DNA from 2 places in the Rossellomorea marisflavi genome. Region 1 is predicted to be linked to the other one. Evidence: predicted binding sites of a transcription regulator. Region 1 holds the regulator's gene; the other holds the start of a gene.
What was found. Region 1 encodes CtsR, which represses protease genes until heat stress. Its sites were predicted from a motif close to ATGGTCAATAAAGGTCAAACA; they were not measured.
Positions count from the first base shown of each region.

Region 1 (4,878 bases):
TCACGGATCAGACCGAGAAGGATATGCTCTGTCCCTACGTAAGAGTGACCGAGCTTCCTTGCTTCATCCATGGAAAGTTCGATGACTTTCTTCGCGCGGGGTGTATAGTGGATCGTCTGGGACTTTTCCGTTCCTTTTCCGATCAGACCCTCCACTTCCTTCTGGATCTTCTCAGGGCTTAGTCCAAGGGCAGTCAGTGCCTTGGCTGCAATCCCCTCTCCTTCACGAACAAGGCCAAGCAGGATATGTTCAGTGCCGATGTTATTATGGGCTAGTCGGATGGCTTCTTCCTGGGCTAATGCCAATACTTTTTGAGCTCTTTCTGTAAATCGACCAAACATCATGATTCTTCCTCCTCACATGTATCTTTATCCAATCTAATTCGCTCCCTGATCAAGGAAGACCTTCTTATGTCCCGTTCATTCGGTCGCAATGGACCTCCGGAATATTGTTGTAAAAAACCCGGTTGGGTCAAAATCATCAATTCATTCAAAATATTTTTGGAGAGACTGTGGATCATGCCCAGATCGATGCCCAGACGAACATCGGACAGGCATTTGGCCGCTTCCTTCGATTCAATGATGCGGCTATGCTCCAGCACCCCCAGCGATCTGAAGACCCTATCTTCTAATTGTATGTTGGAGGTCTGAACTAATGCCTCCCTCGCCGTCAGTTCCTTGGCAATGATCTGATTCACCACGCTGATGAGATCTTCCACGATATCCCCTTCCGACTTACCTAGGGTCGTCTGGTTGGAGATTTGAAAGATATTCCCCAGTGCTTCACTGCCTTCGCCGTAGATACCCCTCACGACGAGCCCAAGCTGGTTGATCGCCGGTATGATCCGGTTCATCTGCTGGGTGAGGACCAAGCCCGGAAGATGTACCATGACCGATGCCCTGAGTCCCGTTCCTACATTCGTAGGACAGGTGGTCAGATACCCGTGCTTCTCGTCGAATGCAAAGTCCAGTTCGCTCTCAAACCAATCATCGAGCTCATTGGCACGGGAGAGTGCCTGCTTCAGTTGAAGACCTGGATACAGACACTGTATCCGGATATGATCCTCTTCATTTACCATTATGCTTATATCTTCATCTGGTGATAGAAGGACGGCCCCGACATTCTTATCTTCTGCCAGATTCGGACTGATCAGGTGTTTCTCCATCAATACCCTTTTTTCCAACGGCTGAATCTCACTCGTAGGTAAAAATTCGAGTTCCCCCAGCTCTTTTGGAAAAGAAGACATTTTCTCTTTCACCCGTTCTACGATCTGCCCTGCTTCCTCAGGTGAATATAGGGTTGAAAAACGGAAGTCCGTCAGATTCCGTGCCAAACGCACCCGGGAACTCAGGACAATATCCGATTGGGGACCTTCTTCATTCATCCACGAACTGACGGTATTGCTTAAAAATCGCTCCAGACTCATTCTGCACCTCCCCCTTCCTGCTTCATCTCACGTTCAAGGGAACGAATGCGATCTCTCGTTTCAGCTGCTCTCTCAAACTCTTCCTCTTCGATGAGGGCCTGAAGTTCCGTTCTCAACTTCTTGATCTGCTTCTTGATCTGGATGGTACCGCCCATTCGTTCCGGTACCTTTCCATGATGCTCCATATTCCCGCTGTGCACCCTCTTCAGAATCGGATCGAGTTCGCTATTGAATGTCTTATAACACTCCGAACATCCAAACCGGCCGATGCTCGTAAACTGTTGGAATGTCAATTTGCACTTCGGACACTGGAGAACTTCCTTTTTCGGCGCTTCCTGCTCCTGTGCCTGCTTGAAGCCGGGGGTGATATTCAATAAACCGGCCAACAGATTATTCACCGTGAAGGCTGCCGAATTCTCGAACATCGTTCCTTTATCCTGAGCACACTGCTCACATAGATGGACCTCGGTCTTCTCTCCGTTCACAACCTTCGTGAAATGAAGGGTTGCCGGATTCTCCTTGCACTCCTGACACATCATTCCATTCACCTCTTACATTCTTACTCGTATTTTAGCGTATCCAGCATAGCCCGGAGCATCCTGCCCCGCAGTATATCCCGTTCAGGCAACTCGACCATGATCACGGATCGATCCATGACGCTCAGCATGATCTTTGCCTCTCTTTCAGATATTATATCCTCTTCCACGAGTCGGAAAACGATATCAGCCGCCGTATTCTGACTGATTTTCTGAGTAATGAGGGCCACCAGCTGATCAATAAGATGCAGCTGATCATGAGCCTTCACCCGCATGATGCGGATGTAGCCGCCTCCCCCTCGCTTACTCTCGACCACATACCCCTTCTCGATGGTGAAGCGGGTATTGATCACATAATTTATTTGAGAAGGAACACATTGGAACTTATCAGCGATCTCACTTCTTTTGATTTCGACGATTTCAGATTCACTTAAATCCAATACATTCTTCAGGTAATGTTCAATGATGTCGGATATATTTCTCATTAAACCTCCTCCTCATTTGACTTTGACTATATTTGACTATAATTATACAACCGGGCTTCCATCTTTGCAATGAAGAAGCATAGCCTTAAAAGCTTTTCTGTTTGGGAGGTATTTTAAACGTGAAGATCGATTAAAAACGGAAAATTCGAATTAGGTGTATATTCGACTTTGTGTGGGGTTAGTCCTTCTTTGGATGTGCAGGGTTTTTGGAAGAGTTCAGTAGAGGAACTGGATGTTGAAGGGCGGGAGTGTAGTACATTTTGAAATGTAGGGTTATATCATTTAGATTCTGGACCTATATATGTTTTCAGAATGAGAGGGTAACGAATTTTGATGGTTTTCAATAGAGGGGACTGTGTCATTTTGGAGCGTCAATAACATATTTCTTAAGGGTTGTACACAGACAGAGCGCCAACTATTGGAATGGTTTAGGTGATTTTAGGAAGGATTTTTATTTGAATTAGAATTGCATATACGATTAGGGTTCCGCAAGTATATGCGGCCGTTCGCACATAAAGGGAATGAATCGCAAATAGGAAAACGGGCGATGATCGATTTCGCAGGTAAAAAGTTGATTTTCGCAAATAGGATTAAAAATATCGCAAATAAATGATTAATTTCCGCTGATATTTTTGGCGGGCGGAGGAGAACGGTGGGTCCAGGAGGCTCAAAGTCCTCCATAGGCGTTGTAAAAAATGTCGAACGGTGTCAGGAGTGAAAAATGACCCATTACTTGGAAAAACATCGCTAATATCAGAACCCTGTTCGCACGTATCGGTCTCCCTTCGCTTGGAACGCAAAAAAGTCGCAAATAAGTGCTCCCCCTTAGCCTCATCTCCAGATAACACCTCTGTCCAACCCACTTGGGTGATCACATACTCCCACAGGTCATTAAATCTCTAAAAGTCTGTCTCTTCGCCCTTGCTCACCAATCTCATCTCAGCCCATACATTAACCGTAATCTCGCCCTCCTAACCAACCCGTTCAACCTGCGATCTTCACCTATCTCTCTAACCAACATCTTTCTACACACCCAATTTCAAACGACCAACATCACGACCAACATTACCACCAACAATCCCCGCCAACAGAAAACACCACAAAAAAAGCAGCCCATCAAATGAGCTGCTTTTCTCTCTATTGCCTGGCGACGTCCTACTCTCACAGGGGGAGATCCCCCAACTACCATCGGCGCTGAAGAGCTTAACTTCCGTGTTCGGCATGGGAACGGGTGTGACCTCTTCGCCAATGTCACCAGACAGGTATTCCATTGAAAGAATTGTTCTTTCAAAACTAGATAAAGGGTTGATAGTCAATCATTACCGGCGTATCGTCCAGTCCGGGAGACGCGAAGCGCCTCCTTCGTCTTACTTTGGTTAAGTCCTCGATCGATTAGTATCAGTCAGCTCCATGTGTCGCCACACTTCCACCTCTGACCTATCTACCTGATCATCTTTCAGGGATCTTACTCACATAAAGTGATGGGAAATCTCATCTCGAGGGGGGCTTCATGCTTAGATGCTTTCAGCACTTATCCCTTCCGCACATAGCTACCCAGCGATGCCTTTGGCAAGACAACTGGTACACCAGCGGTGCGTCCATCCCGGTCCTCTCGTACTAAGGACAGCTCCTCTCAAATTTCCTGCGCCCACGACGGATAGGGACCGAACTGTCTCACGACGTTCTGAACCCAGCTCGCGTACCGCTTTAATGGGCGAACAGCCCAACCCTTGGGACCGACTACAGCCCCAGGATGCGATGAGCCGACATCGAGGTGCCAAACCTCCCCGTCGATGTGGACTCTTGGGGGAGATAAGCCTGTTATCCCCGGGGTAGCTTTTATCCGTTGAGCGATGGCCCTTCCATGCGGAACCACCGGATCACTAAGCCCGACTTTCGTCCCTGCTCGACTTGTAGGTCTCGCAGTCAAGCTCCCTTGTGCCTTTACACTCTGCGAATGATTTCCAACCATTCTGAGGGAACCTTTGGGCGCCTCCGTTACTCTTTAGGAGGCGACCGCCCCAGTCAAACTGCCCACCTGACACTGTCTCCCACCCCGATAAGGGGCGCGGGTTAGAATGTCAACACAGCCAGGGTAGTATCCCACCGACGCCTCCACCGAAGCTAGCGCTCCGGCTTCCAAGGCTCCTACCTATCCTGTACAAGCTGTGCCAAAATTCAATATCAGGCTACAGTAAAGCTCCACGGGGTCTTTCCGTCCTGTCGCGGGTAACCTGCATCTTCACAGGTACTATAATTTCACCGAGTCTCTCGTTGAGACAGTGCCCAGATCGTTACGCCTTTCGTGCGGGTCGGAACTTACCCGACAAGGAATTTCGCTACCTTAGGACCGTTATAGTTACGGCCGCCGTTTACTGGGGCTTCGATTCGCACCTTCGCTTGCGCTAAGCACTCCTCTTAACCTTCCAGC
Region 1 covers NZ_CP081870.1:110,754-115,631, reverse strand. Annotated here, with positions in the region: gene clpC (ATP-dependent protease ATP-binding subunit ClpC) at 1-344, opposite strand, end outside; gene K6T23_RS00620 (protein-arginine kinase McsB) at 341-1,426, opposite strand; gene K6T23_RS00615 (protein-arginine kinase activator protein McsA) at 1,423-1,965, opposite strand; gene K6T23_RS00610 (CtsR family transcriptional regulator) at 1,986-2,447, opposite strand; rRNA gene rrf (5S ribosomal RNA) at 3,590-3,706, opposite strand; rRNA gene K6T23_RS00600 (23S ribosomal RNA) at 3,820-4,878, opposite strand, start outside.

Region 2 (4,878 bases), 1.2 Mb from region 1:
AAACCTTCGACTGCGTCCAGTGTGGATACTGCCTCCCATCCTGCCCTACATATATCACGATGAAGAAAGAAACCCACTCCCCTCGTGGAAGGATCAATCTGGTGAAGATGGCCGCTGAAGGAAGGATCTCCATTGACGATCTTGCTGGCCCGATGGAGCTCTGCCTGGGATGCAGGGCGTGCGAACCGGCATGCCCAACCAACGTCCAGTACGGCAAGATTCTGGAATCTGCCCTCAGCACGGTTTCTGCCTATCGAAAAGAATATGAAACGGTGAAGGAAAAGACGATAAAAAAGGTGCTGTTCCATCATGTATTCCCGAAGCGAAATGTCCTGGGCTTCATAGGGTCGGGTCTGCACTGGTATCAGACATGGCATCTCGATGACCTGGTCAAAAAGCTGAATCTGACAAGGGTCCTCCCTGATTCAATGAGGGAAATGGAGGCGATCATGCCTGAGGTCCTCTCCGGTAAACGAAAAGAAGGAACCATGGCGGTCAAAGAAGGGGAAACCCGATTCAAAGTCGCCTTTTTCACAGGATGTGTCATGGACACTTTCTTCAGAAAAGTCAACGATCTCAGTATGAAGCTTCTCACGGCATCGGGCTGTGAGGTTCACTTCATTGAAGAGCAAACATGCTGCGGTGCGCTTCATCAGCATAGTGGTGAAAGGGACAAAGCAAAGGAACTCGCAAAGGCCAATATTGAGGCGTTCGAAAAACTGGACGTGGATTTCGTCGTGAATAGCATAGGAGGCTGCGGTGCAGCCATGGTCGAATACCATCATCTTTTCGAGCTGGGGGACCCATGGTATGACCGGGCAAAGCAATTCGCTTCAAAATCGAAGGATATCAGTGCGATCCTTCGCAAAGTGGATCTTCCTTTCAAGGAAAGGTCTCCTCTGAACGTTGCCTATCAGCCTTCCTGTCACTTGACGAACGTCCAGCGTGTCGCGGACGAACCGCTGGAACTCATCTCGAGGATCCCGGGGGTTAAGTTCCTTCCGTATCCCGATATGAAGATGTGCTGTGGATCAGCTGGCATCTATAATCTGGTGAATTATGAAGAATCCATGGACATCCTGGACATGAAAATGAAAAATATTCGGTCGGTCAGGCCGGATGTGATCCTCACGTCTAATCCAGGTTGCCATCTCCAGATGCTCCTGGGGGTCAAAAGAGAAGGTCTTGAAGGCAAAATCAGGGTCATGCATCTCGTCGAATTGCTAGCAGAGTCCTGCAACATCCATTAAGAAAGGCAGTGTTCATATGTATGATTTCATCATCGTAGGCGCAGGAATCGTCGGTCTTTCCGTCGGACTCGCCTTAAACGAAAAGAACCCGGGAAGCAAGATTGTCCTGATTGATAAGGAGAAAGAAGTGGCTTCTCACCAGACGGGGCATAATAGCGGGGTCATCCACTCAGGTATTTACTACAAGCCGGGCAGTTATAAAGCCCTTTTCGCCAGACAGGGAAGCCGTTCCATGACTGAATTTTGCAGGGAGCATCAGATTGAGCACGATATCTGTGGAAAGGTCATCGTAGCAGCAAATGAGGCGGAAATCCCTCATCTGGAAAATCTCTATCAACGGGGCCTTCAGAATGAACTGAGTATCACGAGGCTCTCAAAAGAAGAACTGCTCGAAAAGGAACCCCATGTCAGCGGCGTCGGAGCCATCCATGTCCCCATGGCAGGCATCGTGAATTACAGGCAGGTATCAGAAAAAATGGCTGAAATCCTTTCAAATAATAATGGAGAAATCAAACTTTCGAAAGAAGTCAGGATGATAGAGGAAGGAAAGGATGAAGTCGTGGTTGAAACCGACCGGGAAACGATCAGAGGCAGGTATCTCATCAACTGCGCGGGTCTTCAGAGCGACAGGATTGCCAACATGACCGGCTATCACGTCGATATGAAGATCGTTCCCTTCCGTGGTGAGTACTACAAGCTGAAAGAGGATAAAAAAGCCCTCGTGAACAACTTGATCTACCCTGTACCGAATCCGGACTTCCCGTTCCTCGGTGTTCACTTCACCCGAATGATCGGAGGGGCAGTCGACGTCGGGCCCAATGCGGTCCTTAGCCTAAAGCGGGAGGGATACCGGAAGACAGACTTTCATCTGAAGGATTTTGCAGAAGTGATGACCTACCCTGGATTCTGGAAGATTGCATCAAAATATATGAAGGAAGGGATGGGGGAGATGGTTCGCTCTTTCAGCAAGAAAAAGTTTGTTGAAAATGTACAGGTGCTCATGCCTGCGATCCAAGAAGCCGACCTTGTGACGGCAGATGCTGGGGTCCGCGCTCAAGCGTTGACCAGTGACGGCGAGCTCGTGGACGACTTCTTCATCGTGAATGGAAAAAGAAGCATCCATGTCTGCAACGCCCCCTCCCCAGCCGCAACTGCCTCCCTTGAAATCGGAAAGGAAGTTGTACGGAAGATACCTTCTGACCATTTCGAACGTAGCAAGCAGTTTTCATAATCTCGGCATGTACGGACCGTCATCTTCCCATGGCGGTTTTTTTGTGAGCAAAAACCTTGAGAGAAGATCAACGTGGTCTTATACTGATTCTCACACTCCAGGGCAGTGTCGGAGTGACATCAAAAATTTGAGCAAAAACCTTGAAAGTCAAAAAAGGTCAGAGTATACTATGTTCATAAGGTCAAAGTTAGTCAAAGTCAAATGAGACCTTACCCATTGATGAATTTTGAACAGGAGGTCATACACAATGAAATGTGAAGTTTGTCAACAACATCAGGCAACCATTGAATTGTTTACTCAAGTGAACGGAACGAAATCCAAAGTGCATATGTGTTCAACATGCTTTCAACAGCAGACCGCACCTTCTGGAATGCACGGTGGATTCCCGTTCGATGAATTATTTAAAGGCATGAATATCGGAGGCAGCCAGCAGTCAGGATTCAAGTCCGGACAAGGAAGCCAGCCTCAGACTCAACAGAGGGGCGGAGGATTGCTTGACCAATTCGGACGCAATGTGACCGACGGAGCAAGAGCAGGACTGATCGACCCTGTCATCGGACGCGACAAAGAAGTCGACCGGGTGATCGAAATCCTGAATCGCCGCAACAAAAACAATCCGGTCCTCATCGGGGAACCGGGTGTCGGTAAGACGGCTATCGCGGAAGGTCTTGCATTGAAAATCATCGCTGGCGACGTGCCTTCGAAATTAATGAATAAAGAAGTCTATGTCATGGATGTCGCTTCCCTTACAGCGGGAACAGGTGTGAGAGGTTCGTTTGAAGAACGCCTGAAAGGTATCATCAATGAGCTTCAAAACCGTAAAAACGTCATGCTCTTCATCGATGAGATCCACCAGCTGGTTGGTGCAGGATCTGCAGAAGGAAGCATGGATGCAGGAAATATCCTGAAACCTGCCCTCGCCCGCGGTGAGCTTCAGGTCATAGGAGCGACAACCCTTAAAGAATACCGCCAGATCGAAAAAGACGCGGCTCTCGAACGCCGCTTCCAACCCGTGATGGTCAACGAGCCTACACTTGAGGAATCCATTGAAATCCTGAAAGGCCTCAAGGATAAATACGAAGCGTACCACAAAGTCACATTCACGGATGAAGCCCTTGAAGCATGTGTGAAGCTTTCACACCGCTATATCCAGGATCGCTTCCTTCCTGATAAGGCGATCGACCTCATGGACGAAGCCGGTTCAAAAGTGAATTTGCTGTCTGAAGGAAAAGATACAGCCGAACTTCATCAAAAGCTGAGTGACATCAAGGTGAAAAAAGAGCAGGCTACAAAAGCAGAGAACTATGAAGAAGCAGCCCGCCTGAGAGATCAGGAAGCGGCTATTGAAAAACAGTTGGATGAGGGACATCAAACACATGATGCCACTGTCGAAACCGAGCTTATTCAATCGCTGGTGGAGTCTAAGACAGGTATTCCTGTCGGCAAGCTCCAAAGCGACGATCGTGAGCGCATGAAATCACTTGAAGAAAATCTTGCCGGCAAAGTCATCGGCCAAGAGGAAGCCGTGAAAAAAGTAGCTAAAGCCATCCGCCGCAGCCGTGCAGGACTGAAGGCGAAGCATCGTCCAATCGGTACATTCCTCTTCGTCGGCCCTACCGGTGTCGGGAAAACCGAGCTCACGAAGACCCTTGCAGAAGAACTCTTCGGCTCCAAAGAAGCGATGCTCCGACTCGACATGAGTGAGTATATGGAGAAGCACTCTGTTTCAAAACTTATCGGATCACCACCTGGATATGTTGGTCATGAGGAATCAGGTCAACTTACAGAAAAGGTAAGACGGAACCCGTATTCCATCATCCTTCTTGATGAAATCGAAAAAGCGCACCCAGATGTCCAGCATATGTTCCTGCAGATCCTTGAAGATGGCCGTTTAACTGATAGCCAGGGAAGGACAGTCAGTTTCAAGGATGCTGTCATCATCATGACAAGCAACGCCGGAGTGACGGATGTGAAGGAAAAAGTCGTCGGTTTCGATACAGGTGGAACGGATGCTATCAAAGAAACCAACATTCTGACCTCTCTCGGAGCGTACTTCAAACCGGAATTCTTGAATCGCTTCGACAGCATCATTCAGTTCCAATCACTCGAAAAAGAAGAACTTCTTACGATTCTCGACCTTATGCTCGATGATCTAAGGAAGGATCTATCCGAACAAGGCATCTCCATTACGGTCGATACGGTCGCCAAGGAAAAACTGGTGGACCTTGGTTATCATCCTGCATTCGGTGCACGTCCTCTCCGCCGCGTCATCCAAGAACAGGTGGAAGATCGCATCGCCGATCTACTTCTTGAAGAAGACGGTGTGAAGGAAGTAAACGTGTCTGTGAAAGATGACAATATTATCGTCGGCTCATAAAGACAAAAAGGCGTATCGGT
Region 2 covers NZ_CP081870.1:1,353,500-1,358,377, forward strand. Annotated here, with positions in the region: gene K6T23_RS07200 ((Fe-S)-binding protein) at 1-1,250, shown strand, start outside; gene lhgO (L-2-hydroxyglutarate oxidase) at 1,267-2,481, shown strand; gene K6T23_RS07210 (ATP-dependent Clp protease ATP-binding subunit) at 2,729-4,858, shown strand.
Region 2: the regulator CtsR is predicted to act here: its motif matches at 2,625-2,645, upstream of K6T23_RS07210 (ATP-dependent Clp protease ATP-binding subunit).